2 regions of the Paenibacillus sp. RS8 genome follow, and region 1 is predicted to be linked to the other one. Evidence: riboswitches for the same ligand, from Rfam matches in the RefSeq annotation. Region 1 holds a riboswitch; the other holds the start of a gene.
The links. Region 1 has a riboswitch for preQ1 ahead of queF (preQ(1) synthase). Riboswitches for the same ligand answer to the same signal wherever they lie in the genome.
Positions count from the first base shown of each region.

Region 2: another riboswitch for preQ1. It lies ahead of ACDZ28_RS14930 (queuosine precursor transporter); the one in region 1 lies ahead of queF (preQ(1) synthase).

Region 1 covers NZ_CP168131.1:5,280,006-5,294,917, forward strand. Annotated here, with positions in the region: gene ACDZ28_RS24920 (response regulator) at 1-665, opposite strand, end outside; gene ACDZ28_RS24925 (ABC transporter substrate-binding protein) at 779-1,759, opposite strand; gene ACDZ28_RS24930 (ABC transporter permease) at 1,818-2,810, opposite strand; gene ACDZ28_RS24935 (sugar ABC transporter ATP-binding protein) at 2,843-4,342, opposite strand; gene ACDZ28_RS24940 (methyltransferase domain-containing protein) at 4,576-5,421, opposite strand; gene ACDZ28_RS24945 (DMT family transporter) at 5,454-6,368, opposite strand; gene ACDZ28_RS24950 (VanW family protein) at 6,528-7,325, opposite strand; gene ACDZ28_RS24955 (cysteine hydrolase family protein) at 7,347-7,871, opposite strand; gene queE (7-carboxy-7-deazaguanine synthase QueE) at 8,000-8,722, opposite strand; gene ACDZ28_RS24965 (6-carboxytetrahydropterin synthase) at 8,715-9,197, opposite strand; gene queC (7-cyano-7-deazaguanine synthase QueC) at 9,197-9,859, opposite strand; gene queF (preQ(1) synthase) at 9,889-10,362, opposite strand; PreQ1 riboswitch class I at 10,526-10,569, opposite strand; gene ACDZ28_RS24980 (ABC transporter permease) at 10,645-11,331, opposite strand; gene ACDZ28_RS24985 (ABC transporter ATP-binding protein) at 11,328-12,176, opposite strand; gene ACDZ28_RS24990 (hypothetical protein) at 12,391-12,726, shown strand; gene murB (UDP-N-acetylmuramate dehydrogenase) at 12,787-13,698, opposite strand; gene ACDZ28_RS25000 (ABC transporter ATP-binding protein) at 13,850-14,650, opposite strand; gene ACDZ28_RS25005 (FecCD family ABC transporter permease) at 14,737-14,912, opposite strand, start outside.
Region 2 covers NZ_CP168131.1:3,004,858-3,019,769, reverse strand. Annotated here, with positions in the region: gene ACDZ28_RS14965 (ATP-binding cassette domain-containing protein) at 1-519, opposite strand, end outside; gene ACDZ28_RS14960 (energy-coupling factor transporter ATPase) at 504-1,304, opposite strand; gene ACDZ28_RS14955 (SDR family oxidoreductase) at 1,305-2,126, opposite strand; gene ACDZ28_RS14950 (MaoC family dehydratase) at 2,129-2,470, opposite strand; gene ACDZ28_RS14945 (MaoC family dehydratase N-terminal domain-containing protein) at 2,445-2,846, opposite strand; gene ACDZ28_RS14940 (thiolase family protein) at 2,843-3,994, opposite strand; gene ACDZ28_RS14935 (AMP-binding protein) at 3,991-5,472, opposite strand; gene ACDZ28_RS14930 (queuosine precursor transporter) at 5,741-6,454, opposite strand; PreQ1 riboswitch class I at 6,465-6,510, opposite strand; gene ACDZ28_RS14925 (methyl-accepting chemotaxis protein) at 6,869-8,557, shown strand; gene ACDZ28_RS14920 (YnfA family protein) at 8,697-9,023, opposite strand; gene cobS (adenosylcobinamide-GDP ribazoletransferase) at 9,214-10,029, opposite strand; gene cobU (bifunctional adenosylcobinamide kinase/adenosylcobinamide-phosphate guanylyltransferase) at 10,026-10,574, opposite strand; gene cobT (nicotinate-nucleotide--dimethylbenzimidazole phosphoribosyltransferase) at 10,571-11,632, opposite strand; gene ACDZ28_RS14900 (aminotransferase class I/II-fold pyridoxal phosphate-dependent enzyme) at 11,725-12,888, opposite strand; gene ACDZ28_RS14895 (D-alanine--D-alanine ligase) at 12,881-13,813, opposite strand; gene ACDZ28_RS14890 (PLP-dependent aminotransferase family protein) at 13,833-14,912, opposite strand, start outside.

The sequences.
Region 1 (14,912 bases):
CCGCCCTGCTCCTTTTCAAGTTGTTCCTGCACAATGTTAAAAGCGGCAAAGCGTAGCAGCTCAGCCTCTGAAGCAATATCCAGGCTCCGATTCTCAATTTCTATATCTATTACGACTGCAAGGTTAACCGCACCCCGCAGCTGTATATGGAAATAATTCATTTTATTCTCGATCTCTTCATTTCTCATTCGAGTAGTAACAAGCTTCTCTAGAAATCGTTCGCGTAACAAAGGAAAGCTCTGATTTAATTGCATGCGAAGCTTAGCAATATTGGCCTTTTGTAAATGCTCTTCATCTAAATCCTGCTTCATTTTGCTTAGATACTCGGCAAACTCACGAGCATTGATCGGTTTTAACAAATATTCAGTCACCTTCAAAGATATAGCCTGCTTGGCGTATTCGAAGTCTTCATAACCAGTTACGATAATGACCTTCATGTCCCGGTATCTTTCCATTACAGCTTTGGCCAAACCTAGTCCATCCATAAAGGGCATGCAAATATCTGTAATAATCACATCCGGTCGATACTGCTCTACTGCATCAAGAGCATCTCTGCCGTTATCGAAATCTCCAACAAGTTCAAAACCATGGTTATTCCATGCTATCTTCTGTTTAATCCCCTCACGAACCTCATCTTCATCATCAACTAGAATAATCTTGTACATCCAACACCTCCTCAGCTATGAATTCATCGATTACTTATAATGTAAAAGTTTACCTTTGGGGATAAGCATAATAGAGGTTGCCTTCTTGAGGCAACCTCTATTATTAATCTCTTCTATTCGTACAGCAGAGGTTTGATCTCATCGGAATCTATATTGTTCTTATCGTACCAGTGAAACCCGGTGTCAATATTCTTTTCTACGGTTTCCCCTTTAATCGCCTGCACTGCTGCCTTCACCGCTTGATAACCGATACCAATGGGATCCTGTGTAACAGCGCCGGCCACAACACCACTTCGAATAGCATCCATTAACTGTTTACCGGAGTCAAATCCGATGACCACAATCTTTCCACCCATTTGCAATTCATTTACCGCATTAGCCACACCTACTGCAGATCCTTCGTTTGAGCCATAGATCCCTTTAAGGTCTGGATTTGCCTGCATCATCGCCTTTGCAAGATCCGTGGACTTCAACTGATCTCCACCGCCATATTGCGGTTCTAAGACTTCAATATCGGGATATTTCGCTTTCATTTGTTCTAAAAAGCCATCACGACGCTGTTGACCTGTGCTGCTCGTTTGGTCATGTACGACTAGAACTACTTTACCCTTCTTGCCGATCAACTCAGCCATTTTATCAGCTGCCAAAGCTGCTGCCGCTTTATTGTCAGTCGCTGCTGTTGCTACAGGAATATCGCTATCTACACCGGAGTCAAAGCCAATGATTGGAATATTGTTTTCCTTTGCCTTTTCCAGATATGGAATCGCTGCTTTGCTGTCTAGAGCTGCTAATGCGATGGCTGCCGGTTTCTTGTCTAGAGCCGTCTGCAACATTTCAATTTGTTTATCTACCTGACTCTCATTTTCAGGTCCTTCAAACGTAATCTCAACATTAAACTCCTTCGCAGCCTTCTCGGCTCCTTGCTTCACCGCTTGCCAGAATTGATGCTGGAAGCCTTTTGAAATGACTGGGATGTATGGTTTGTCTGAACCGGAAGCACTTTTTTTGCTATCACTGTTGTTACAAGCACCAAGTAAGGTAGTAGCCAGTAACAAACTGGCAAGCAAGATAATCCCTCTTCGACGTTGTTTCATTTAATCTTCCCCCTCGTCATTTGTTTGTATATCACTCCGTATGGAGATAATACCTCGTTCACTGCTTCCGTCGGCGAAGAATATCAGCATATACTGCTATGATGATGACAACACCGACAATGACTGTCCGCCATTCCTGAGCAACGGACATAATTTGTAAGCCATTCGTCAGTACACTCATAATTAGCGCACCAATAATCGTACCTAGAATTGAACCTACGCCCCCACTCAAAGATGTGCCTCCAATAACGACAGCTGCTATAGCTTCAAGTTCATAACCAGTGCCAAGTGACGGCTGGGCTGAATTTAGTCGAGATGCCATCAAGATACCAGCAATTCCGCTGAAAATTCCTGTGATAGTATAGATAACAATCTTCCATTTGACCGTATTCACACCTGATAGGCGAGTTGCTTCTTCATTGCTGCCAAGGGCGAAGTTATAGCGTCCAATAATCGTCTTCGACAAAATGATACTTGCGATAACCCCAAGCAATAGGAAGATAATGATGGTATTCGGAATGCCTGGGATCATCTTCCCCATTGCAATCTTGGCAAAAATCGGATCATCATTGAAATAAATCGGCTTGGCACCCGTTATAACAAGTGATAATCCTTTAGTGACCATCATGATTGCTAGAGTGGCGATGAATGGTGGAATATTCATCTTCGCCACCATTAAGCCACTTATAAATCCGCACAGTGCACCAGCAAGAATCCCGCCTACAATTCCGAGCGGAACGGGTAGACCCCAGAATGTAATGATGACACCAACCATCACAGAGGAGAAGGTCATCACAGTACCCAAAGCAAGGTCGATTCCACCCGTAATAATTACAAAGGTTGCTCCTAGTGCTAATACACCAATTACAGCTGTAGAGACGAGGATCCCGACTAAATTAGAAAATTGAAAAAAGTTACTTGATGCTATTGAAAATACGATGACCAGTATGATCAAACTTGCGAATGCTAACAATTTTTGTTTAAACCCTGATTGCGCCCCGGCTTGCTTAGAGCCGATAGACTGACTAATCCCTTTATCTGCGATCTTCATGACCTTGACACCTCCGATAAACTCTTGAACGATTATGAACGCATCGTCGCATATTTCATTATCGCTTCTTGCGATGCTTCTTCTGCGAGTAGTTCACCAGTTATACGTCCTTCACACATAACAATAATGCGATGGCTCATTCTTAGAATTTCTGGTAGATCTGAAGAGACTATAATGATCGCCTTTCCCTCACTCGCTAGCTGATCAAGCAGCTTATAGATCTCACTTTTCGCTCCTACATCAATACCACGTGTTGGTTCGTCGAAGATCAACACATCGCAATCTCTCGTTAACCATTTCCCGATAACTACTTTTTGCTGATTGCCGCCGGATAAGAATTTGACTTTTTGACTTACACTTGGAGTCTTAGTTGCTAGCGCTTCCGCATGCTGCTCCGCGGACTTTCGCATCTCCCTATCTCTCATCCATCCGAATACATTACGGAATTTATAGAAGGAAGCAATTGCATTATTCATGCTAATGTCCATATCTACAAGCAATCCGTATCGTTTGCGATCTTCAGATAAATAACCGATGCCATGCTGCACCGCTTGATGAGGCTGTCTTATACGAACCGTATTTCCATGTAGCTTAATCTCACCCTTATCGATAGGATCAGCCCCAAATACGGCACGAACAACCTCAGTACGTCCAGCGCCCATTAACCCAGCGAAGCCCAGTATCTCACCTTTATTCAGATGAAAGCTAATATCCTTTAACAACTGTCCACTGGATAGATTTTGAACCTCTAATACGACTTGCTGTGTCTGCAACGAAACCGTTGGCTTCGACGTTTGATACAGTTCACGACCAACCATCATGCTGATAATTTGATCAATCGTTACCGAATCCGTCCGAACGGTATCCACATAACAACCATCCCGCATGACTGTAATGCGGTCTGTGATCCGTTTCAACTCATCCATGCGGTGAGAAATGTATATAATCCCTACACCTTCTAATCGTAATTTCTCGATCATCCGAAACAATTCGTTAATTTCCGTATCTGTCAGGGCTGCAGTTGGTTCATCCATGATCAGTACCTCCGCATTGAAGGACAAGGCTTTGGCGATTTCCACCATTTGCTGATTAGCGACCGTCAGGTCTGAGACCAAGCTCTTCGGATCCAGCTTTAGATTCATTTGATTAAACAATTCCTGCACTTTACGATTTAACTCCAGATCATCAACGAACCATTTCAGTGCCTTCCGCGGCTCACGGCCAATAAATATATTTTGGGCCACTGTAAGATGCGGCATTAGATTCAGTTCCTGATGAATAATACTGATCCCGAGTTCCTGTGCAGCGCGTGTATTGACAATCTCCACCTCAGATCCCTTGTACCACATCTGACCCGCATCCTTGGAATACACCCCTGTTGCAATCTTCATCAGGGTAGACTTCCCTGCTCCATTTTCACCAACTAAGGCATGAACTTCCCCACGCTTCAGCTCAAATTGACATTGATTCAATGCATGAACACCTGGGAAAAATTTATCAATCCCCGTCATTCGTAGTAATACTTCGTCCATTTCATAACCACCTCAAATCCTTTATGAATGCCTTTCCGTAAAGTAACCGCTTTCAAATGTTGAATGTAAAATTATTGTATTACCTATACGTTTCCAATGTAATGGAATATTCTCCGTAAAAAAGTTTAAAAATTTATGTTTTAAACAAAAAAACGACTGCGCCGTCCTCTCAGGGACGATGCAGCCGTTTCTACGAGAAATATAAGGTTATTGTAACGTGTAAACATATACTCTTACAGGTTCTGACCATTACCAGCCACCAAGGTGAATGTCTTTGGTATTCCTTTATCATAAACGTCCGAGGATAGATTAGGCTCTTCTACCAATTGACGGATCACAAGTCCGGAACTGGCAGCGGCTGTTACAATTTCTCCAAGCGTCCAGCGACGCCAATATACCACGCTATGCTCCTGTTCGCCTGCTGGTTTGCCTGTTGAAGGCAAATACTTAGAGTATGAGACTCTTTTTTCTTCCAATGTCGTGTCGAAGTAGTCACCGCTGACTTTGTGTTTGCGAACCTTCGCTGTAGAACCCTTAGAGGATATAAGCTTAGTCGTCACAGGATGGAAATCGCGCAGAATAAAAATCCCACCAGGAGAAAGTAAATGGTGGACTGTTTCCATAAAAAGAGCAAGGTCGGTAAAGTAATGAACAATCCCTAACTCCGCAAATACGATATCATATGAACCATCCAGTACGTGATCTGGAAGCTTCAGAACATCCGATACGATATAGTTTAGCTGAACACCCGCTTCTTGAGCGAGTTCAGCAGCATAACGCGCATTAGCCTCCGAGAAGTCGGCAACAGTTACGTCCGCCCCGAGTAATGACAGAGCGACTGCCTTCATTCCGTTTGATCCCATGAGATTCATCATCTTTTTACCCTGTACATCTCCAAAATAAGAAGAGAGCGGGTACAGCTTTGCACTTGGTTCCTTAATTAACTTTGCTGCTGCCTCTGACGGTGTACCAAATCGAGCAACCCAAGCTGTGTACGTGTCTTCGTTCCATAGTTCCTCACTTGTTGGCCCAGTGCCTTTTCCAGAATGCAATTCTAAATTTTGATCTTGTTCTTCCATACCTTGCGACCCCTTTATGATTAAAATATCTGTTATGAAGCATTCTGAATGGCTTCCGCCACCTGAATCGTTTTCTTTCTTCCAGTATACAAATATACGCCAAGTCCAAACATAACCAAAAGTCCACCTGCCCATTGTAGCGCAGTTAATTGTTCACCCAAGAGCAGATACGCGAGGATACTTGCCCCCACTGGTTCTCCTAAGATGTTCATAGATACCGTAGTTGCGGATACATACTGAAGCAGCCAATTAAATAAAATATGCCCGAACACCGTTGGAACCACTGCTAGCAAAACGAAGATTCCCCACTCATTTGCAGGATAGTTGAAGAAGGAAATCCCCATGATCAGATTGTAAATGGCAAACACGCCAGCCGCTGACAAGAATACTATCAAGCTATACAAATATGAGGGCATGCGCACTACAAGCCTTTGACCGATAAGCATATGCACAGCTACCGCGACTGTTCCTCCAACCGATAGCAAATCACCTTTAAGATTATCCGCAGAGATTCCAATATCTCCCCAGCCGATAAATACTACTCCGCCAATAGCGATACTCAACCCTAGAATAGCAGACACAGCTGTTTTTTCCTTATACAAAAAATAAACGCCCAGCATTATAAACACGGGCTCCAGCGCCATGATCATTGTTGAACTAGCTACCGAAGTATACTTCAAAGAGCCCATCCAAAGCAAAAAATGTAGCGCTAGCATAGTGCCTGAGAGCACTAGCATGATCCAGTCTTTTTTACGAAGCGCGAACGCTGCTCCGCTGTATGGTCTTGCAAAAGGCAACATCAGCAGCGAGGTGAACAACAGCCGATACATTCCTTGTATAGATGCTGGTGCTGCAGACCACTTGATAAAAATGGCAGAAAAAGAGATGGCCACAATCCCAATCAACATTAAAATTGGAATAGGAAGTGGCGGTTTTTTAAGATTCACATGGTACGCGTCCTTTCAATATCTTAAGTCACTTATGTTAATTTAACGCAGACCGTGAAAAAATGCATCTATTTTCATTAGATTTCGCTAAAAAAAGCATAAGCAATGTCATTTCTGACGAGAGCATATGCTTAAGATACTGTGGAATGTCATTGGCTCTTAACCATGAAGAAGCGGAGAATACATCATAAGCGCATAATTATCCGTTACAGCTTCATCTCCAACTAGGTCGCCTGTACGTGTGAATATTTTTCGACTGATCTTATTGCTACGAATATATCCGCCCCATGGTTCTAGGCTTATCCGATGATCACTTTCGTACACTTCATATTTATAAAGTGACTGCTCATCGCATCTCCATTCCCCATGCAAATGACTGTCATCCAGCCAGAGCTTTAATTGATACGTTTGATTCGTGTTATTCTTCACTTGAAGATCCAAATAATTATAAGAACAGGTAGCCCCGCTTCCAAATGGCTGTGTGCGCTGTTCATCTGGAAATACATCATAGCTGTGCCGATGCCGTTCCGTAACCGTAAGAGGAGTATGCAGTGTCATCCAGTAGATCAGATTAGACAACTGGCATAGCCCCCCGCCAACTCCAGAATGAAAACCGCCATAATGCAGAACCATACCTTCCAGATATCCTTTTCGCTTACTGGGCTTGCCGATGCTTCTCCAATAGGAAAACGTCTCCCCCGGCCGCACCATGAGTCCATCCAGTTTCGCGATCGCCAGCCGTAAATTTGTTATTTTATTATATTGAAGCACCATATCTACATTCCGAAGACTACGTAATAACGGTGTAGCGTGAGTCATTGCCTCATAAGATAAAATATCACTAGTGCGCTGCTTCGCCATCTTGCCGCGATCAGTACACCATTTCAAGTATCTTTTCCAAATAAAATATCGCTTTCCGGCAAATAGTCTAAGTCGAGAACGCTGAATAGGTTTCATGGCAGCCTGTGGGGTATTCATCTAGAACTGAACCTCGCTTTCAGCTCGTAACTGGGCGAATCTACCTCCAATTACCGCATTATGATGCTTAACGATCTCTCTACTACTCAGAACCCCATTATCAAAGGTGCTATGAGCATCTGAAACCAGCACACTTTTATATCCCATGCTGTATGCGCGTCTTATCGTCGTATCTAGACAGAATTCACTTTGCATCCCACAAATCACCAGATTCGTGATCCCGAGCTTCTGTAGCTCATCTTGCAACACGGTTTGGTGAAAAGCATCCCAAGTAGGCTTCTCCACAATAACTTCGCCTTCCTGCGGTGTGATACGGTGACTGATCTGCCATGTGGGCGTACCTTTTGTGTATTCCTCATCTTCCGTATGTTGAATATAAACAATTGGAGTACCTGCCACCCTAGCCTTATGCTGAAGGGAAATAATTCTCTCCATCACACCCTCTTCATCGTACAGCTTTTGATCAGGATAGGAGAACATAGCTTCTTGAACATCAATAATTAACAGTGCAGTTAAATTTCCCATTAGGTACCTCCTATAACTTTTATGAAAATCATACCAGATTATGGGACATTCTATCTACCTTTTTAAAGACTCAAATCAACAAAAAAAGGGCATCTGCTATGCAGACACCCATTACATTACACCCCTTTTTACTTGCCACGCTTATTATGCCAGATTAAAGCATGCAGCTGTGGTAGTACACGCACTCTATTCATTTCAGGATCTAAGATTACTTTATTAAACAACCATTCCAGCCTCCCCAAAAGTCGAGCAGAAATGTCACCCTCTTCAGTGACATCATCATTCCCAGGCTGCAGATAGAGCTGCACATTGGGATATCGATGGTGAATGTCTTTTGCATAACCGAAGTCCTTATCGTCAAACACTACGACTTTAAGACTGTGTGTGGAACGGCCCAGATTCTCCAGCTTACTCATGATGTTATCTAGCATTTCCCAATTCGTTGTCATCCCTGAGCTTGGCGGCTTCGGACTAATGGTCAGCACATCCACGTCATTGAACCATTCCTGCCATTTACTGCCCTGAGTTTCTATTGCAGCTTGTATCCCTCGCTCATGTAGCAGGTTAATAAAAGTGCCCATCCCATCACCAATTAAAGCAGGATTGCCGCCTGAAATCGTAACACAGTCGAAATTATCTCCAGCTATAGCTATAAGTTCATTCATAATGTCATCCGAGGCCATCATTCGAACCTTATCCTTAGCCGAACCATCCCAAGTAAAAGCGGAGTCACACCAGCCACAGCGATAATCGCAGCCATAGGTGCGGACAAACATAGTCTTCACACCAATTACCGCACCTTCACCTTGAATGGTCGGACCGAAGATTTCAATTACAGGAATCTTACTCACAATCACAGCCTCCATACAAGCGGTAAGATGGTCCATCCTCAGGGATATCTTCAGCCAGCACTTCTGCCCAAGAGGTTGGTGTCTCCCATAGCTTTACAGCGTACAAGGGCAGCCCCGCTTGCTTAAGCTTGTATGCTATATATGAAGACATATTCTCAACGGTGGTCCGGAAAGACAGCAAAGCTACTTTGGAACCCGTATTCGTTAACGTCTCTAACACAGGTTCATTTCCCATAGCGAGAAAAGCATGATCTAGACGGTCTACAAGGCTTTGCTGCACTGTTGTTTTGATATCGCTGAAATCAATTACAAACCCTTCGTCCGAATGGCCTTCCGCGGTCATAGGTTTGCCCTTAAGCACTACTTCGAGCTTATACGTATGACCGTGCAGGTTACTGCACTTCCCTTTGTGACCCACTAACTGATGCGCCGCGTCGAACGTAAATATTTTGCAGACTGAGACCTCGTTAAGCATTAAGAACGGACCTCCGTTCTTTCCGCCTCATATTGTTCAAGTCCCCGCTGACGTAATAGACATGCTGGACAAGATCCACAACCTCTGCCAATTATGCCGTTATAACAGGTCAGAGTATGTTCGCGAACATAATCAAAATAACCCAGTTCATCGGCCATCTTCCACGTTTCTTTTTTATCCAGCCACATCAGTGGAGTGTGTATTGCAAACTCATAGTCCATAGATAAATTCAGCGTAACATTCAATGATTTCACAAAGACATCACGGCAGTCCGGATATCCGCTAAAGTCCGTTTGGCAGACTCCAGTAACAATATGGGAATAACCTAACTGTTTAGCTAATATTGCGGCAAAAGATAAAAACAACAGATTTCGTCCGTCCACAAACGTACTTGGAAGGTCATCGCCTTCGCCAGCCACAATATCAATATCCTGCCGTGTTAAAGCATTTGGTGCCAGTTGATTCAGCAGTCCCAAATCAAGAATATGCTGTTTTACATTAAACTTAGCTGCTATTTCTGTAGCAACTTCGATTTCAGCCGCATGACGCTGATTATAGTTGAAGGTAACTACCTGCACTTCCTCAAAACGCTTCAATGCCCAAATCAGGCAAGTGGTGCTATCTTGTCCGCCGCTGAATACAACTAGTGCTTTTTTATTCATCTTAATCTCTCCTTATCAACTTATTGGGATTAGCGGTTGTCCACTTTTTCCGGATAGAGGTCGTGATTGATCAAGCGGTGCTCCGCCATCGCCTCATACTTCGTACCCGGTCTTCCATAGTTGCAATAAGGATCAATAGAAATGCCTCCACGCGGAGTGAATTTGCCCCATACCTCAATGTAACGTGGGTCCATCAGTGAGATCAGATCATTCATAATAATGTTGACACAGTCCTCATGAAAGTCACCATGGTTACGGAAGCTGAATAAATACAGCTTTAATGATTTAGATTCCACCATCTTCTGTTCAGGAATATACGAAATATACAGTGTGGCAAAATCCGGCTGGCCTGTAACAGGACATAAGCTAGTAAACTCAGGGCAGTTGAATTTAACAAAATAATCACGCCCAGGATGCTTATTATCAAATACTTCTAGAATGTCTGGATCATAACCAAACTTGTACTGCGTTCCCTGATTACCAAGCAAAGTGACTTCTTGCATTTCCTCTTTTAATCTTCCTTCTGACACGACAAAAAACCCCTCTCTTTTCCTTCGGCCTTGGCCGGTAATGGAAAGAAGAACGAGATTTCGAAAACTTGGCTCCACTAAGAAGAAACGGAAGCAACGTCCGGGTAAAGGACAGCATCCGCTTATACGGTTTAATATACTCTTAGTTTTTTATAGAGGGAGTTCGCGAACCTCTCCTGCACAATCCGTGCAGACTTCTTCTTTAAGCATATTGCGTCTTGAACTATACCACGGGTGGCCTGCTCCTGACAAGTTCTACTCTTTCTCGATCTTCCAAATCCAAACTGAAAGCACCGCAATCCATATGAGCAACAGCAGACTTTCTACAGGCAATATCCCTTCTCCATTAAGAATACTGTTCAAGTTCTGGGTGATTTCAATACTCGGCAAAGCTGCAAAGATCGGATAAGTCCATTCTGGAAGAGCTAAGTAAACAGAAGCCACCAAGAAAAAAAGAACCATAAATGCAGAGCTGATGGCCGAGCCATTTTTGGAGGAACTTACCTTTAATCCGATGATAATTCCAACTTGTACAAAGATCATTCCACCCAATAACATATATATCAACGAAGACAATAAATCTATGTTCAACCCTTGATTAAGTACATAAACTATCAGCTGTGAAAATAACGAAAAGACAAGAACAGAACCCGCCTTAGCAATAATGATCTGACCTCTGCTTAACGGTGAGATCAACAGTGCATCATAAGTTTTACTCTCTCGCTCCTCAATTAATCCTGGGCCGGTAATCATGATTCCAACCATTACTTGCGCAAACAAGATCCAAGTAGAAAGAAGCATGAAATCTAGACCGCTCTTGTCCACTACAGTGATGATTATTTTAGCCATAAATATAGGCAACACAATTAGAATTACAGTCGCTGGATTACGTAGTATATCCTTACACTCATGCTTAAACAGCTTCCATAACGGATAACTCAACTTAACTCACTTCCCGTCAAGGCAGCAAATACATCTGCCAGCGAAGCCTCTTTACTGTGCATACTTATCATTTGATGATTAGACATTAGCTGATAAATATGATCTTTTGTAGACTCTTCTGCTATCGGCCAGGATTTCATAATCACTTCTCTATCCTGCTGATATTTCACTTCAATTTCTGGTTTACCATACATGGTCTTAAGTCTATGGGGTTCATCAAGTGCCACCAATGCACCAGCGTGCATGATCCCTACTCTATCGCTTAATTCTTCTGCCTCGTGCATATCATGCGTTGTTAAGACAATAGTTGTACCTTCATCTTGAATTCTCTTGATGTGATTACGAATGAGTGAGGCTGAATTTGGATCTAATCCACTCGTAGGCTCATCTAAAAACAACACTTGAGGCTTATGTAATAATGCTCTGGCGATTAGGACACGCTGCTTCCAGCCTTTGGACAAGCTACTTACCTTAGCTTTTTCCTTATCTAACAGTTGAAGAATTTCCATGACTTCATTCACCCGACTGGCTGCTACCCTATACAGGTCAGCATACAGCTCTAGATTATCTCGGATAGAACAACGCATATACAGATTGGGAAGCTCGAAAACAACGCCAATTTGGGCATGAATTTCTTTTTTATGTCGTAAAATATTCATGCCATTAATTAAAATTTCTCCCCTTGTAGACTGAAGAAGCCCCGTCATCATTCGCATCGTGGTCGTCTTACCAGCACCATTGGGACCTAGAAACCCAAAGACCTCACCCTTCTCCACTGCAAAAGTTATTCGATCAACCGCACACCTCTCCTGATAATACTTGGAGACCTCAGTTAGCTGAATCAAATGACACTACCCCCTTTTTCGAATAGTTAATATCTATCTATCCTTATTCTGGTTGTAGAGGATTATCTCTGCTGTTGCTATTCTGTAACATTCGCTATAGCTTAGCACCATCCTTTGTTCATTTTCGCTCAGATGTGGCAAAAATATGGATTCAAATCCTACAAAAAGGGTAACTTAAACCTAATAATCTTTGAAGTAAAGGTGGGATCATCTTATGGAACAAAGCATACAGAAATTGATGGACTGGGTTAACAGTCATGTAAATGAAACCATTGTTATTGAAAAGAAAGAGCTTCGTGATCTGGATAAAATTCATTTTAATCTGGAGGCAGTTGAGTTCCGGAGTGCGGAGGATGTTATCGATGATTATCTAGGGAGTGCATTAATATTAAAAGGATTTGGCAGCACTTTAAACGCTGATGGTGAGCTAGTATCTCTACCACATTCCACCTATGACTTAGCTATTGACGGGCTTCGTATTGAGGATATAGGTGATCATAAGGCGGAAATAACTACAGATAGAGCTAAATACACCCTATCAGTGGATTGAACCATAAGTGATAACAGCAAAAGAGCCCACAGTAATCTGCGGGCTCTTACTAATTAGAGGTTATTCTTCTCCAATGATCTCCACTTCAGTTTCCAGCTCCACTCCGAATTTATCCTTCACAGTCGATCTTACATGGTGAATTAACCCGATGTAATCACTGGCGGTTGCATTATCTGCATTTACAATAAATCCTGCGTGTTTCTTGGATACCTCAGCACCACCGATTCTTGTTCCCTGTAAGCCACTCTCTTGAATTAACTGACCCGCAAAACGACCTGGAGGACGTTTAAAGACACTCCCACAGGATGGATACTCAAGCGGCTGCTTCGATTCACGCAGGTAAGTAAGTTCATCCATTTTCGACTTGATGGCTAACGCATCACCAGAAGTCATAGCAAAATTGGCCTCAAGCACGATGTATTCACCGCTTGCGAACACGCTTTTTCTATAACCCCATTGCAGCTCATCCCCTTGCAGAGTCACTAATTGTCCGCTCTTAGTTATAGCCAGCGCGCTATGCAGTACATCTTTAATTTCTCCGCCGTAAGCACCTGCGTTCATGTATAACGCTCCACCAACTGTTCCTGGAATGCCGCAGGCGAACTCAAGACCCGTAAGCTCCATTTCCAGCGCATATCTGGAAACATCAATAATCTTGGCGCCGCACTCCGCATACAAGAGATTATCTCGAATTCCCATTCCAGTTAGTCCTGCCGTTTGCAGAACGATCCCACGCACACCTCCATCACGGATAATCACGTTAGAGCCGTTCCCAAGTACCGTAAGGGTTATCCCATTTTGTTCAGCATATGTAACGATCTTTTGAATTTCATCATAAGTAGCTGGTGCCGCCAAAATATCAGCTTTGCCGCCCATTTTGGTATACACGTGATCCTTTAAGTTTTCATGACTCTTCACTATTCCTGCAGTCATTAATTGCTCTAGGTCATCTTGAATTTTGTCAATATTCATGTTTCATGCTCCTTTAACCATGTAAAAATGATGGTTCTTGATCTATTTTAAGTAGTGGTATCATGGAATTGTAGGCAACCACAACTGTAACAACGAACAGGCTCCCTTGTCAATGACGGGAGCCTGTTCGTTGTATGATTTTTAATTATGTTTACACCGCTTTATAGGCTGCAAGCTCGTAAGGAAGGCACAGTGGCACACCGGTGCGTGGATCTGGCACAATATCCGCCTCAATTCCAAACACTTCCCGCAGTACATCTGGTGTCATAACTTCAGTAGGTGAGCCTTCACTAACCACAGTACCGGACTTAATAGCGACCATATGCTGCGCATAACGAGTAGCATGATTCAGATCATGCACTACCATAATAATGGTACGGCCTTCTTCCTCATTCAGCTTTTGCAGAAGCTGTAGAACTTCAAGCTGGTGCGCCATATCTAGAAATGTTGTTGGTTCGTCCAGGAATAGAATGTCTGTTTCTTGCGCCAATGCCATTGCGATCCAAGCACGCTGACGTTGTCCTCCGGACAAGCGGTCAATCGGACGGTCATGGAAAGGCTCCATACCTGTAACAGTGATAGCGTTAGAGATAATGCTGCGATCCTCCGCTGTCATTGTGCCGAATCCTTTTTGATGCGGGAAGCGACCATAGCTGACAAGTTCAGAGACCGTTAGTCCGTCTGGAGCCGTTGGGTTTTGCGGTAGGATCGCAAGCTGACGAGCTACCTCTTTCGTAGAAAAGTTATGGATCGATTTGCCGTCCAGCATCACGCTGCCGCTCTTAGGCTTCATGATCCGGGCCATAGTTTTAAGAATTGTAGATTTACCAGAGCCGTTAGCGCCCACTAGTGCGGTGATTTTTCCCGTAGGGATGGATAAGTTCAAACCTTTAACAATCGTAGCCTCTGCATACCCAATACTTAATTCTTCTGTATTCAAACGTTCTGACATGTTAACCACTCCTTAAAAGTTTTATGAAGCTATGCTCCTAGAATGAACTACACAATTTATCTTGCTTCGTAAGCAAGAGCTTAGTTTTACGCTTTTGATTTGGCGAGTAAATACAAAAAGTAAGGTGCACCAATGATCGCAACCACGATACCTGTTGGAACTTCTGCAGGCTGCAGAACCCATCTTCCGATGGTATCCGCAGTAATCATAAGGAGTGCCCCTGTCAAAGCACTAGCTGGTAATAATACCTGATGACGGGGTC
Region 2 (14,912 bases), 2.3 Mb from region 1:
GCTGGCTGGATCGAGCCCCGCTGTTGGTTCATCCAAAATTAGCAGCTTCGGATTCGTCATCAGCACAGAGGCAATAGCCACACGGCGCTTTTCTCCACCGCTTAATTGGAATGGATTTAAAAGGAGAATCTCCTCTGACAGACCTACTTGCGGCAAAATCCTTTCAATCGCCTCTGTAATTTGCTGACTTGAAGCCCCCTGCAGATTTAGAGCAAAAGCAAGCTCCTTATACACCGTGGTTTCGAATAGCTGATGCTCCGGATATTGAAAGACGAAGCCCAGCTCAGGGACGACCTTTAATTGTCCTTTGGCATCTCTGGGAGCAGGCTGCTGATCAATCCAATAGTCGCCTTTTACGGTGGGAATCAAGCCCTTCAGCACTTTGACAAAGGTAGACTTTCCTGCGCCCGTTGGACCGATAATCGAAATCCATTTGCCCGCAGAAAGGGTACAGTTTACATCGTGCAAAGCCACATGATCAGCATAGTTCACACTTAAATGATTTAATTGGTAGACCATTGTGATCGGACTCTCCCCTTCCAATCGGGTGTTGGCGGCGCTGCTGAATGGAGTAATGCTTGTACACGCACTGCAAAGGGCAGTTGTAATTGATAGTCCGCAACAGGCATCGTTTCAAAAAAAGCCAGTGGATCGCCGTCAAACTCAAGCCGCCCTTGATGCAGGAGTAATAATCGCTCTGCTGAAAGCACTTCCTCCATATGGTGAGTGATCTGAATAATGGTCAGACCTTGTCGATGCAGCTCTTGCATGATGGAAAGCACCTGCTGTCTTCCCTGAGGATCAAGCATAGAGGTGGCCTCGTCAAAAATAATGACTTGCGGGCGCATCGCCAGTATAGCGGCAATAGCAACACGCTGCTTTTGACCTCCAGAAAGCTGATGTGGCATAGCATCCAGATAATCCTCCATATGAACAGCCTGCAAGGCATCCTCCAATCGGCTGCGCATTTCCTCCCTTGGCACACGAATATTTTCCAAACCAAAAAGCACCTCATCCATAACGGTTGTGGTGATAAATTGATCCTCTGGATTCTGAAAAACAAAGCCGATTTGACGATGAATTTCTGTAAGATCAGTTGGCTTTGAGGTGTCTAGGCCCTTAAACTGTATCGACCCTTTTCGCGGCAGCAGCAAACCGTCCATTAGCTTGGCAATGGTGGATTTTCCAGAGCCATTAGCGCCAACAATCGCCACAAATTCCCCCGCTTCTATCGTAAAGCTGATATCCTCTAAGACGGGCTGACCCTTTTTATAATAAAAATGAACTTGATCGAAGGTAAGCATTTATTCACTCCCCTTTTGACGGTGCCAAGCAGCGAAAAATGCCTCAATGCTGTTCTCGGAAAAGGCAGGCGCAGGCTTCTCCCATTTCGTCACCTTTGATCCATTCACAGCAAAGATTTCACCGGTTAAATCAGCGTCGGTCTCGCTCAATACTGCATTTACGAAGGTAGCAATATCCTCTGGAGTGCCTATTCGCCAAAACTCTGGGAACGGCTCATTACGACTGGCATGTTTCTCTTTCAAATGATCAATGACAGGTCTGGTCATATCTGTTAAAGCGGCTGGTGAAATCGCATTTACCCTAATCTTGTCACGTTTCAACTCCGCTGCAAGTGTCCACATCATTCCGAGTATTCCAGCCTTGGCTGCACTATAATTCACCTGACCCACGGAGCCTGTTAACCCAGCGGTGGAGGTCATCAACAGAATATCACCGCCTGTCTGACGCATATGCGGTAGTACGCGTTGAATGCTGTAATAGGTGCCATTTAAATGCACATCCAGCACGGCCTTCCATTCTTCATCTGTCATCCGTAGACACTTCTGATCCTGCAAATTGCCAGCGTTCGCTATCAACACCTCAATATGGCCGTATTTGGCAATAACCTCTTCAACCATTACAGAGACCGCAACCGGATCTGCTACATTCGCAGAGTATCCCGATGCTTCACCGCCTGCCTGACGAATCTCGCGCACAACCTCATCGATTAAGACTTGTTTTGTGCCGTTTACAGCCACTTTATAACCGGACTTGCCGAGCTGCACGGCGATACTGCGCCCTATCCCTCTTGTCGCTCCAGTAATTAAGGCTACTTTGTTCATGATTACACCTCTTTCACTGAAAAAGCTCCTGAAGCAATAAAATCGCCAGCTTCTGTTGTAAGGATCACTTTCACATCGCAGTCATCCTCCACAAAATCAAAAATCACGACATTATCTACTTCTATAGGTTGATGAAATTTCAGCTCATACTGAGTGATCCACTGTGCCCGATGCTCAGCGAGATATAAGGATTGAGCTAATCCCATAAGATACATTCCATGTGTGATGGGCCGCTTAAATCCAACTTCAGCTGCAGCATCTTCATCTAGATGAATAGCGGCCAGATCTTGGGAAGCTGCTGCATATTGCCGGATGGCTTCAGCAGTTATGAATTTTTTCATCATGATTATCACCTACCCGAATTAACACCGTTTCTGCAGTAACTATAAGCTCACCTTCACATTTACAAACCAGTGTATGGTTGTAAAAGGTCAGCTTGCCCTGCCGGCCTTCCTTTTGCACCTTGCTCGTTAATGCTAATTCACAATCTAACGTCATCCCTGCCGTAATCGGAGCTTGATATGAGAATTTCTGAGTGCCGTGAAGCAAGGGCTCTCCCTTGCTAAGCCAAGGAATATCGAAGACCTGCCAAAAAATAATAGGCATCGTAGAAGGAGCAATCAGATTGCCATTAGTCGTCTGCACGGGTGCCTCAATACTCTGTGCGTAATCCGATATCCACTCAGCAGTCATAAGAATCTGATGTCGGACGCTGTTCATTCCGTAACCTCCACAAGCGTAGCCAGCCCCAACCCGCCGCCAATGCCCAAAGTGGCAAGTCCCCTTTGATAAGGCGTATGCTGCATTTCAGCACATAAACGCGTCATTAAAATAGCTCCGGACGCCCCATATGGATGACCGATAGCTAATGCGCCTCCTCCAAGATTGACCTTTTCCTGTGGGATCTGAAGCTCATTCAGTGAGGCTAGAACTTGTGAAGCAAAGGCTTCATTAAACTCTACGATATCTAAATCGGCTATGGTCAGCTGTTGACGCTGTAACACCTTTTGTACAGCTGGAACTGGCCCCATACCTAAATAATTTGGATCCACACCTGCCGCTTGCGCATCCACTACACGCAGTATAGGCTTAAGCTTGAGTTGCCGACATTTCTCACGGGACATCATTAATAGAAGCGCCGCACCATCATTAATAGGACAAGCATTTCCAGCAGTGACAGTACCCTTTTCTTCAAAAATTGGCGGTAGCTTTCGCAGCTTATCCAAGCTCGTATTGACCCTAGGACATTCGTCGGTATGCACCCACTCTCCCTCAACCAGAAGAGGTACAATCTCCTGCTGAAACTGGCCACTTTGCTGAGCATGAACGGCCTTCTGATGGCTTTTCAAGGCATATTGATCCTGCTCTTCTCGGGAAATCCCGTACTTCCGCGCTACATTTTCCGCAGCAATCCCCATATCCGGATCACCGTAAGCGCTAGGTGTAAAATGAGCACGGGTATATAGCTGTGGAATACCCATCAAGGTCTGTGGCTTAGCCATCTTCCAGGGAGCACGGCTCGTGCTTTCAACGCCGCCTGCGAAATAAATCTCACCAGCACCGCTTTGAATAAGCCTAGCTGCAATATTAATCGCCTCTAGCCCAGAACCGCACTGCCGATCCACAGTGACACCCGGAACCGAAACAGGCAATCCCGCTTCGAGCGCTGCTACCCGGGCAATATTCCCACCCGGACCGACCACATTTCCAATAATGACATCATCGATTATATCTACAGGCAGGTTTGTCTCTGCCACAATATGCTGAATAAGCGGCGCCAGTAATGCTTCCGGCTCCAATGTACTTAATAAGCCGCCCATCCTGCCAATCGGTGTGCGTTTTGCCATGACAATCACTGCTTCGATCATACCATCGCTCTTTTCACATAGTCTTTCATCGCTTGCCGGGCAATTTTTCCGCTGCTAGTATAGATAAACTCATCAACTGTCAGCAGCTGCTTCGGCGCTTTGTAACTTGCTAAATACTGGCGACAATAATTCTTTATTTCGTCTATAGATAAATGCTTTGCACCATTCCATTTCACGAGGACTGCCAGCTGTTCTCCCCAATAATCGTCAGGGACGCCAAGCACCATTACTTCTTGTATTTCCGGAAGATGCTCCAGTACTCGCTCTATTTCCTCTGGATAAACGTTCAGCCCACCCGAGATGATTCTATTTTTCAAGCGACCCGCCAGATATAAATAACCAGCTTCATCCTGATAAACATAATCCTCCAACACAAGCCATCCCTCTCGAAAAGCTGCTGCGGTCTCCTTCGGCAATTGATGGTAGCCTAGAAATATCATATCACTTCGCACATATAACTGCCCAATCTCCCCCGTAGGGACTTCACGGAACTCTTCATCACGAATGGAAATTTGCACTCCGGGATAGGGCTTGCCTACAGAGTTCGGATTATGCTCTTCCAGAACATCCAAATAACTAATATAACTCGCTTCTGAGGAACCATAGGATTCATAGAGACGCGTTCCGCCGAACACTTCCATGCCCTTTTTTTTGGACAGCCAAGGCCACTTTGCACCTGAGCTAATAATCGCATCAATCTGCGTCTGCCCAGGAACAGCCTGCTGCATCATGGATTCGAGCATTGTCGGTACAACGAACAGCACCACACCCGGAATCTGCTTGCACAGCTCTAACACATGCTTGGCGCTAAATTTTTGGGTAATATGAAAGTTTGCTCCACCATACAGACTCTGCATTACAGCGAACAAGGACAGCGAATGCACAAACGGACCCGGTGCTAAAACATCCTTCATAGAGTCCAATTCAAAGGCAGCACTCGATACCTCAAAGCTCTTTAACCACGATAAATGGGTACGCATATATCCTTTGGGTAGCCCAGTTGTGCCTGAAGTAAAACCGATAAATAATAACTCGTTCGTCTCATCCAACTCAGCCTCTGGTTTCAGCGCATCCAGCCACTGATCATAGGAACCTGTTCGTTCATTTGAAAAAGTCAGCGTTGGGATGGCTTCGTTCATAAATACCAGATGCTTTGCAGCTTCCGGCTCAGCAAAAATCATCGACGGCTGGCACTGCTTTATAATCATCTGCAGCTCATTTGCGCTCCACTTGGGATCTAAAGGAATCGGAACACAGCCCGCATAAATAGCCCCTAAGAAAACTTCAACAAATTCAATACGATTCGTAGATAAAATAGCAATTTTGTCATGCTTCAAGCCCTTTTGCTGTAGACCATTCGCAATTCTCTGCATCGCTTGTACTAATGTTGCATAGGTATGCGTCGCTTGGGCCTGGGTTAAGGCAATGCTGTCGGGCTGCTGTGCTGCATGGCACAGTATAGGCACTACTAGATTCATCCTTCATCACACCTGTTCGTAATTTCTATGACTACCGAATATGTACACTCTCTTCGATCGGACTGATAGCACTTAAATTGAAGAGCAATAACGGCAGCTTTAACCAACGAATTGCAAGGCACACTATTAGAATTGCTACGATAGCTTATTTTAGCTTTATATTAATTTTATGTACACATTTTTCATGTAACGATTAAGCCTTCTAATGACCGGAAAAATCAAACAGCGCGCATCGATTATAATCGGTACGCGCTGGCTGTAGTGTTGTTTATTCCTTCTTTTGAACAGATGAAGGTATTCCATCTTCAGCAAAAGTAAAAGTTCGGGCGATATATAAGATAGGTGTGCTTACTGCGGTTAGTAAGAATTTCGCTAGATACGTTGTAAGCAAAATTTCAAGCCATACACTCCAGTTATACAACCCAGCAAATGCAATGGTGCAGAAGATTAGTGTATCCACAAAAGAACTGACCATCGTGCTGCCGTTGGAACGAATCCACAGCTGACTTGAGGTGCTGTAATATTTGCGAATCCAGGCGTATAACCGAACATCTAGGAACTGACTAATGAAGTAAGCAGTAAGACTACCCAGAGCTAGTCGAGGCATCAGCCCAAAGATCGTCTCTAAAGAAGACTGAGCGATATCGGTCTCTTGCGGCTTAAATACTAGTACCATCTGCATAATGACTGTCGTCATAAGCAAAGTGAAGAAACCAAACCAAACTGCTTTGCGTGCTTCCGCTCTTCCATACTTCTCATTAAGCAAATCGCTGGTCATATACAAAGTGACATACATCGTATTTCCGAGTGTCATCACAATATCAAATGGCATAGCAATCGTCTTAGCTACCTGAATGTTAGCAATTACAGTAGCGATACCTACCCAGGCATACATTCCATTTTTGCCGAACAGGCGGTAACAGAGTAGAAAAAAGGCAAAATTGACAATAACAAATAAAACTCCCCACAACAAATTGAACATATTACTTAAATTCCTCCTAGTTTTGTTTACGCGGGATGGTTACGAACCGCGGCTTACCTTATGTTTGGAACAAAACATTAATACTCTATCACACTGTCATCAAACAATCCATAAAAATAAACAAATAATGAATTGGGTATTTATACCCATTTTTATTAAATAAAAATAAAAGTGTCAGTAATAATTCATCTTTTTCAGAAAAATATGCTCTATAAACTAAAATTTTCACTATTCATCCAGAGGTTAATTATATAGAATAGTATCAAACACTTCATTCCCGATCCATTTAGTTGATATATTACATAACTATGGAATATATTGCAGGTTGCCAGACACTAGCACTCGGTAGGGAGATAGGATGTATTCCAATAAGAAATGGAGCTTCGCTGTCCATAAAAAGGGGAGAACAACAATATGTTTCGTTTCAAGCAGTCGATCAGTCGCCGATTCACGCGTTTATTGTTTGTAGTTCTATTACTCACGTCTCTTTTGTTAAGTACCAGCTTCTACTTTATATCCACCAGTATTTTCAACAGCTATGTCATGCCACAAATCAATCAAATTCTAACTGCAGCTGCTCAGGACGTATATAAGAATATTAACACCATGCATGCTCAGCAAGCACTAAAGAAGAACGAACAAGCAGCCACCAATCTTGAATTCTATTTTCAGGATAAGAAGAAGCAGCATGGGGTTGAGACTATTTTTCTAGTCAATCTTAAAGGCAAGGAAGCCGAGGTTCTGACCGTAGATCATGATGGAAAATTAAAGCGGGATGAAATTGTTAAGGTATCTTCTGCAATGCAGCAAGCTCTTAAAGGAAAGAGCGGACTAAGCGATACATACAGAGACGCCCATGGTGTACATAAGTCAGCTTATATCGGAATTCCCGGAAGTACGATGGTTATCGGAATCAGCAGTGATGTAAGCTTTATTCAAGAAAAAACAAACAGCATTCTGTGGACCAGTGCCGGGATCACTCTGCTAACGCTAATCATAGGTTCAACCGGTGCCTGGTTTATGAGCATGCGGATAACTCGTCCCATCTCTAAGCTTGCAGCTTACAGCGCCCGTCTCGCTGAGGGAGATTTCACAGAGGAATTAACGGTTAATGGCACTGATGAGGTCGCTCAGCTATCCAGAAGCTTCCAAGCGATGACCCTACGCCTAAAAGAAATGATTGGACATGTACTCGTTACCTCAAACACAGTAGTCACCGATTCCAATTCCTTAAGAGAGCGTGTAGACGTCTTAAATGAAATGGCGGACCACTCTAGCTCTTCCGTAGTAGAAATCGGCAAAGGTAGTACGACCATCGCGAGCAGTGCTCTAGATAATTCAAAAGCTATGGAAGAAATCAATTTCGGCATTCAGCATATTGCTTCAGCAGCTACCGAAGTCACAGAGCAGATCAGTGAAGCTTCCGCTGAGGCGAGTGGCGGTAATGAGATTGCTCAAAGTGCTGTTCTGCAAATGCGCCAGGTTGAACGTGCTTCTTTGCAGTCACTGGAGCAATTACAAATTATGAACGAACGTTCAGTAATGATCGGAGAAGTCGTTCATAGTATTACTGAAATTACGAAGCAAATCCAAATGCTGTCACTCAATGCTTCGATTGAAGCAGCGCGTGCAGGTGAACATGGTCGCGGCTTTGCCGTTGTTGCCGGAGAAGTACGTAAGCTTTCCGAACAATCCCGTAATGCGAATGAGCAGATCCGTGATTTCCTTCTAGGACTTCAGGAAGATATGAATCGCTCCGTTACTGAGATGAACCAAGTGAATTCTGAGGTAGCCTCTGGGGTAGGCAAGGTGACAGAAGCGGGCGATGCCTTCAATCACCTCCTGATTCTGATCCAGAGCATCAATCAGAATATTCAATCCGTATCTGCAGCTACGCAGCAAATCTCAGCAAGTACGGAAGAAGTCAGTGCTTCCGTCGAGGAAACCGCACAAATTACTTCAAGATCCCAAGAAAGTGCGGATACATTATCCGAGAACTCAGAGCGCCAGCGTATAGAGCTTGAAGGACATGCAGTAACCGTCCAACATCTCTATGAGCAGGCTAAAAAGCTTCAGGAAGCTGTACAACAATTTAAGATCTAAGCTTAAATAAAAACAGCCCGTTCACACGAAAGTGTTGAACGGGCTGTTTTATTTAGGCACTGCATTGTCTTTAAACCCATCAACTAGTCCTTTCTTGCATAACGAGTTACCATTCATAGCTTAGTACACCATGTTAATCTTAGTGTCTCGGTGCCCAAAGAATGACCGAAACGCCGATCACACAAATAACAGCACCAACCCAGTCATATACATCGGGTGTTTTCTTGTCTACTAGCCAGCCCCATAACACAGCGAGCACGATAAACACCCCGCCGTAAGCTGCATACACTCTTCCGAAGGATGGAAACTTCTGCAACGTAGGAATAATGCCATAGCTTATCAGAATCAAAGAACCTACCAAACCGTACCAGAGAGGTCTTGATTCTCTTAGCCATAACCATACTAAGTATCCGCCTCCAATCTCAGCAAGGCCGGCAATTACAAATAGCAGAATGGCAGCAACCATGTCATCCCTCTTTCTTATCGAACTCTAAAAATATCAAATGATTCGCAAAATATGATACAACGTCATCACGGTTAGCAAGTATGTGTACAAGCAAGAATCTGGGCCACCAAACAGCTGGAGCCACAGGCATTAATAGAGTATAAAATCAGATTGAAAGAGCTGGCTACTATGCGTCCCCCGCAGGAGCCACTTACATAAAGTTGTGCTGGAGCAGCACTAATACTAGTAGCAGCACAACCTCTAGCAGCTCATTCAGCGCGCCGTACACATCGCCGGTGAGCCCGCCGAGCCGGCTGCTGATCCGCCGCGCAGCCACAGTGCCGCTGGCCCAGGCTGCAGCCGGCAGCAGTAACGCTGCCGCCAGATGCAACGGCCACGCGCCTAAGCCCGCGCCGAGCGCCAGGGGCGCAGCGGCTGCGGCTAGCGAGAGCAGCGCGGCTATCGCCAGCGCGCGCCGCTCATGCGAGGGAGCGAGGCCGGCGAAGCTCGCGGCCAGCCCCTCGTTCCCGCGGGCAATGGGATAACGCACCATTGCCCGCACCATATACCAGCGGCTCCAGATCGCTGGCAGCAAGAGCAGTGGCAGCTCGTAATAGGCGTAGCCTTCGATTAATGCTGCCACTAAAGAGGCCTTTAACAGCAAGAGCAGCACGCAGGCGAGCACACCCATCGCACCCACACGGCTGTCCTTCATAATCTCCAGTATTCGTTCCCTCGGTCGGTAGCTAAGCAGACCATCCGCGCTGTCCATCCAACCATCGAGATGCAAGCCGCCAGTAAGTCCTACCCATAAAATGAGGGTAATAACAGCGGCTGGCCAAGCCGGTAACATCCAGCCCGTCAAAGCTGCTCCAGCAGCTACGCACAGTCCGATAGCTGCACCCACCACGGGATAGAACAGCACACTTCGGCGCAGCAGCTCAGGAGAAAATCCGGCATCACTCTTTACAGGAAACCGAGACAAAAACTGAAAGGCAGCCGCGGCAGCATCCCTGCGCTCCCTCATAAGCGATACTCCCTGCTCTTAAGTTCAATTGGAATGCCAGCAGTCACTAGAAAGACCTGCTCACATTGCCTAGCGAGTAACGCGTTCATGCGTCCTGCCAAATCACGGTACAATCGACCAAGCGCATACTCTGGAACAATACCGTCCCCTACTTCATTAGTGACCAAAATGAGATTTCCTTTAAATGTACGTACACTGTCTTCAAGTCTTGTAATCTCGCTCTCAATCAGTTCTTGTCTATCCGTAAATCCTTCCATGGCAAGCAGTACATTCGATAACCACAACGTTAGACAATCTACAAGGACCGCCTTCTCACCAGATAAACGCTTAAGAAGATCTGGCAAATCATAGGGCTCCTCTAACGTCTCCCAAGCATACCCGCTTTGCGAGCGCTGATGCTGATGCAGTGCAATCCGTTCCTTCATTTCATCATCAAACGCTTGTCCGGTTGCTACATAGGAGGCCTGATCTGTCAGTGACGACATCAGTTTTTCTGCGAAACCACTCTTCCCGCTACGTGCGCCACCCGTTACAAGAATACTCATTGTTTCCCAGCTCCAGAGATGCCTGCACTTTCAAAGGTGGCCATCTCGCTCAAAATACGGCATATCGCCTCTATTAAATGAAGAGACAATACGCCTCCAGTTCCTTCACCCAAACGAAGGCCAAGGTTAAACAACGGTTCAAGCCCAAGCTGCTCCAGCATCAGCTTATGTCCCTGCTCACCTGATACATGGGAACCTATCATATAGGCAATGGATTCTGGCGCAAGGGCCTTCGCGACGAGAGCTGCCGCACCCGAAATAAAACCGTCCAGAATCACAGGGATCCTAGCAGCGGCTGCGCCAAGAATCAGACCGGTCAAACCGGCGATTTCCAGTCCCCCTACTTTGGACAAAACATCCAGCGGATCTGCCGGATTCGGCTGATTCACCTTTAGAGCACGTTCCACAACTGCAATTTTATGTAGTAAACGTTCATCATCAATTCCCGTTCCTCTTCCGACGGCTACTTCAGGCGCTATTCCTTTTAGAGCACACAGAATAGCTGCACTAGCCGTTGTATTTCCTATGCCCATTTCACCCGTAATAAAAATCTCCGTCCCGTTATCAATCGCTTCTTGTGCGATTTTTATGCCTACAAGCACAGCACTCATCGCTTCCTCACGACTCATCGCAGGTCCCGCAGCCATATTATCCGTTCCCCGGCGTACCTTACGATCAATCAGATCCTCATGACTAAGATCGCCGTTAACACCGATATCTACGAACTTTACCTCTGCCCCGGCTTGGCGTGCCAGTACATTCACAGCCGCTCCTCCGCTAAGAAAATTATAGGCCATTTGCATTGTGACTTCCTGCGGAAAGGCGCTAACTCCCTCGCAGCATACACCGTGATCGGCAGCCATCACAACAACCGTCCGTTTGGTGAAGCTAGGCTGCTCCGTACCCGAAATTCCAGCGAGCTTAACAGCCAGAGTCTCCAATTGTCCCAAACTGCCCGGCGGTTTAGTTAGAATATTCAGGCGGTGCTCCGCCTTTAGGAAAGACTGTTCATCAGCTGGTGTGATTCGTTTAATTACTTCTTGAATCGTTGAAATCATATTTTAACCTCCAATTAAAGATATCCGTATCACCTATTCTATCTTATCTACACAGAAAAGCCCCCATCTATGATAGATGGGGACCGCTAGAATTACAACTTCACTTTCATAAATCCTTCAATTCTCTCCAAAGCTTCTGTCAATTTTTGTAGAGATGCTGCATAAGAGCAGCGAATATACCCCTCTCCACCGGCTCCAAACACATGCCCCGGAACCGCAGCAACACCAACCTCCTTGAGCAGCTGCAAAGCGAAATCCTCTGATCTCAATCCGGTATTAGCGATGGAAGGAAAGGCATAAAATGCACCCTCCGGCTCATGGCAAGGTAATCCAATGGATCGAAATCCACTAACCAGCAGCTTTCTTCGCTCATCGAAGCATCGTTTCATGTGGTCCTTATGTTCCATACCATTACGCAGTGATTCTATGGCAGCGATTTGACCTAGTACCGGTGCACACATTGCTGTGTACTGATGGATTTTAAGCATCGCAGCGATTAATTCCTGATCACCACAGGCATAACCTACTCGCCAGCCAGTCATCGCAAAAGCTTTGGAGAAGCCGCTAATGACAATGGTTCGTTCCATCATCCCTGGAAGAGAGGCAATGCTGACATGTTGACTGTCATAGGTAAGCTCGGCATAAATCTCATCTGAAATGACAAGTAGGTTATTCTCTTTTACAATCTGAGCAATCGGCAACCAGTCTTCGTAAGACATTACTGTTCCTGTAGGATTACTCGGAAAATTTACCATAAGAATCTTGGAACGCGGGGTAATTACCCTCTGCAACGCTTCAGCAGTAAGCTTAAAGCCCTGCTCGGCTGAAGATTCAACCTCTACCGTAACCCCCCCGTTCAAATGGGTAATCGGCGAATACGCGATGTAGCTTGGAGAAGGGACGATAATCTCATCCCCGGGTGTGATAAAGGCCCGCAGAGCCAAATCTACAGCTTCACTACTTCCCACCGTAACCATAATCTCATTAGTTGGCTCATAACGGAGATTGAAGCTTGTGTGCAGATAAGAGGCGATCTCTTCTCTAAGCTCCAATAAGCCGGAATTTGGTGTATACCTCGTTTCCCCATCATTTAAAGCACGAATGCAGGCAGCTCTTACATGCTCCGGTGTTACAAAATCCGGTTCGCCTACACCAAGCGATATAATATCCTGATTTCCCGTACTTAGGTCAAAAAAAGCCCGAATTCCCGAGGGAGCAATCTCTCGCACACGTGGAGCAACCCATTCATTATGCATGGCTGTACACCTCTTCTTTTGGACTCTTTTCCGCCAGGGAAAGAGAAATAATTGCGTCCAGCAGTCCGCTGAAGGAGTAGCCTGCCGCTTGCGCGCTTTTTGGTAAAAGACTGGCCTTCGTCATGCCCGGTAACGTGTTCACCTCCAGCACATACGGAATACCATCCTTGATGAGCATATCCACTCGTGCATACACACTGCATTTTAATGCTTTATAGCAAGTTAAGGCTGCATCACGCACTCGCTCATACACCTCGGCCGGTAGTTCGATGACCCGTTCGTCTGCCCCGCCATCTTCATACTTAGCACTGTAATCGAACCACTCCGCATGTGCGGAGGTGATCCCTAAAACGGGCAACATCTCTCCATTTAGAATGGAGCAGGTGATTTCCTGGCCTTGAATGTAGCTCTCGATCAGAATCGATTGATCACAGGCAAAAGCCTTCTGTACTGCGCTCAATAATTCTTCGCTACTGCTGACCTTTTCCATTCCAATACTCGAACCGCCTGAACACGGCTTCACCATAACAGGATATCCGATCCGATCTACCGCTTCTTGAGAATAATCCTTCATACTATCCCAGCACAGCCAATCTGCCGTATTGACGCCTGAGCAGCGCATAAGCTTTTTAGAAAGATCTTTATCCATGCAAATGCTGCTAGACAAAACCCCACTGCCTGTATAAGGAATCCCCATTGTCTCCAGCGTCCCCTGAACCGTACCGTCCTCACCGTAAGCCCCGTGGAGCGCAAGCAGCGCGATATCGATTCCTTTTGCCTGCTCAATCAGCTCTTCACGTTTGGTGATCACTATTGGAGTAACTTCATATTTATTTGGATCCAGATTCTTCAAAATCTCTCTCCCGCTATTCATGGATACCTCAAACTCTGAGGACACCCCGCCCATAATTACGCCTACTTTCATCTTCATCTCAAGCACCTCTTTATCCCATTAGTTGTCGTGCTGTTCTACCAATAATCTCGATCCCCTTGCGGATATCCTCATCCGTCACTCTGGAGAAACCGATCCGTATTGTATTTTGACCCTTACCGTCTGTGAAGAATATATCTCCTGCTGTAAAAATAACCCCTTGCTCATGACAGGCTGCCAGCAGCGTCCTAGTATTAAAGCCCTCCGCGAAGGTTACAAAAAGATGCAATCCTCCGTCCCCTGATAACGACTTATACGGAATAAACTCCTTACAGCATTGCAGGGTTAGTTCATATTTCCGTTTGTATTCTGCTCTGGCTTTTTTCAAATACTTCTCTAAATGTCCGCCCAATAAGTATTGATACAAAATGGATTGATCCAGCGTCGAGGTATGAATAGTACGTGCGCGCTTGACGCTTTCGAGAGAATAGATTAACTCCTGATCTGCCAGCACCCAGCCTACGCGTAGTCCCGGAAATAATACTTTTGAGAAGCTACCTAGATAGATCACGCTGTTGCCGCTACCTGCTGCTGCGATTAGTGGAGCCACATGTGAGCCCGAATATCGTAATTCCTCGTTAAAACCATCCTCGATCACCGGTATTTGATACCGATTCATCAGCTTCATTAGCCCCTGTCTTTTCTCGGGGGACATTACAATACCGGTCGGATTATGATAAGAAGGGACGAAGTAGGCACAGTCAAAAGCTTGCTGCTGCAATGCCTTCTCCAGCTCTACCAGATCAATCCCATCACGCTCCATAGGAATTCCGGTGATCTCAAAGCCGTTCAGCTTCAGATTTTTGATCGCCGTATGATGCGTCGGATTCTCACAAATGACCGATCTATTCTTCTTGCTAAGTGCCGACAATACAATATCGAATCCCTCTGTAAAGCCATTGGTGATCAATATATCCTTGCCCTTCATTTGGGCGCCCTTGTGCTCCATATATTGCTTCAAATAGTCTATTAAAGGCTTATACCCTTTGGCATATCCATAATTCAGTAAGACGTTACCTTCCACCGACATACGATCCATAAAGGAGCGCTTCACATTATCCAGATCAAAAAGGCTTTCATCGGGTGCGATGCT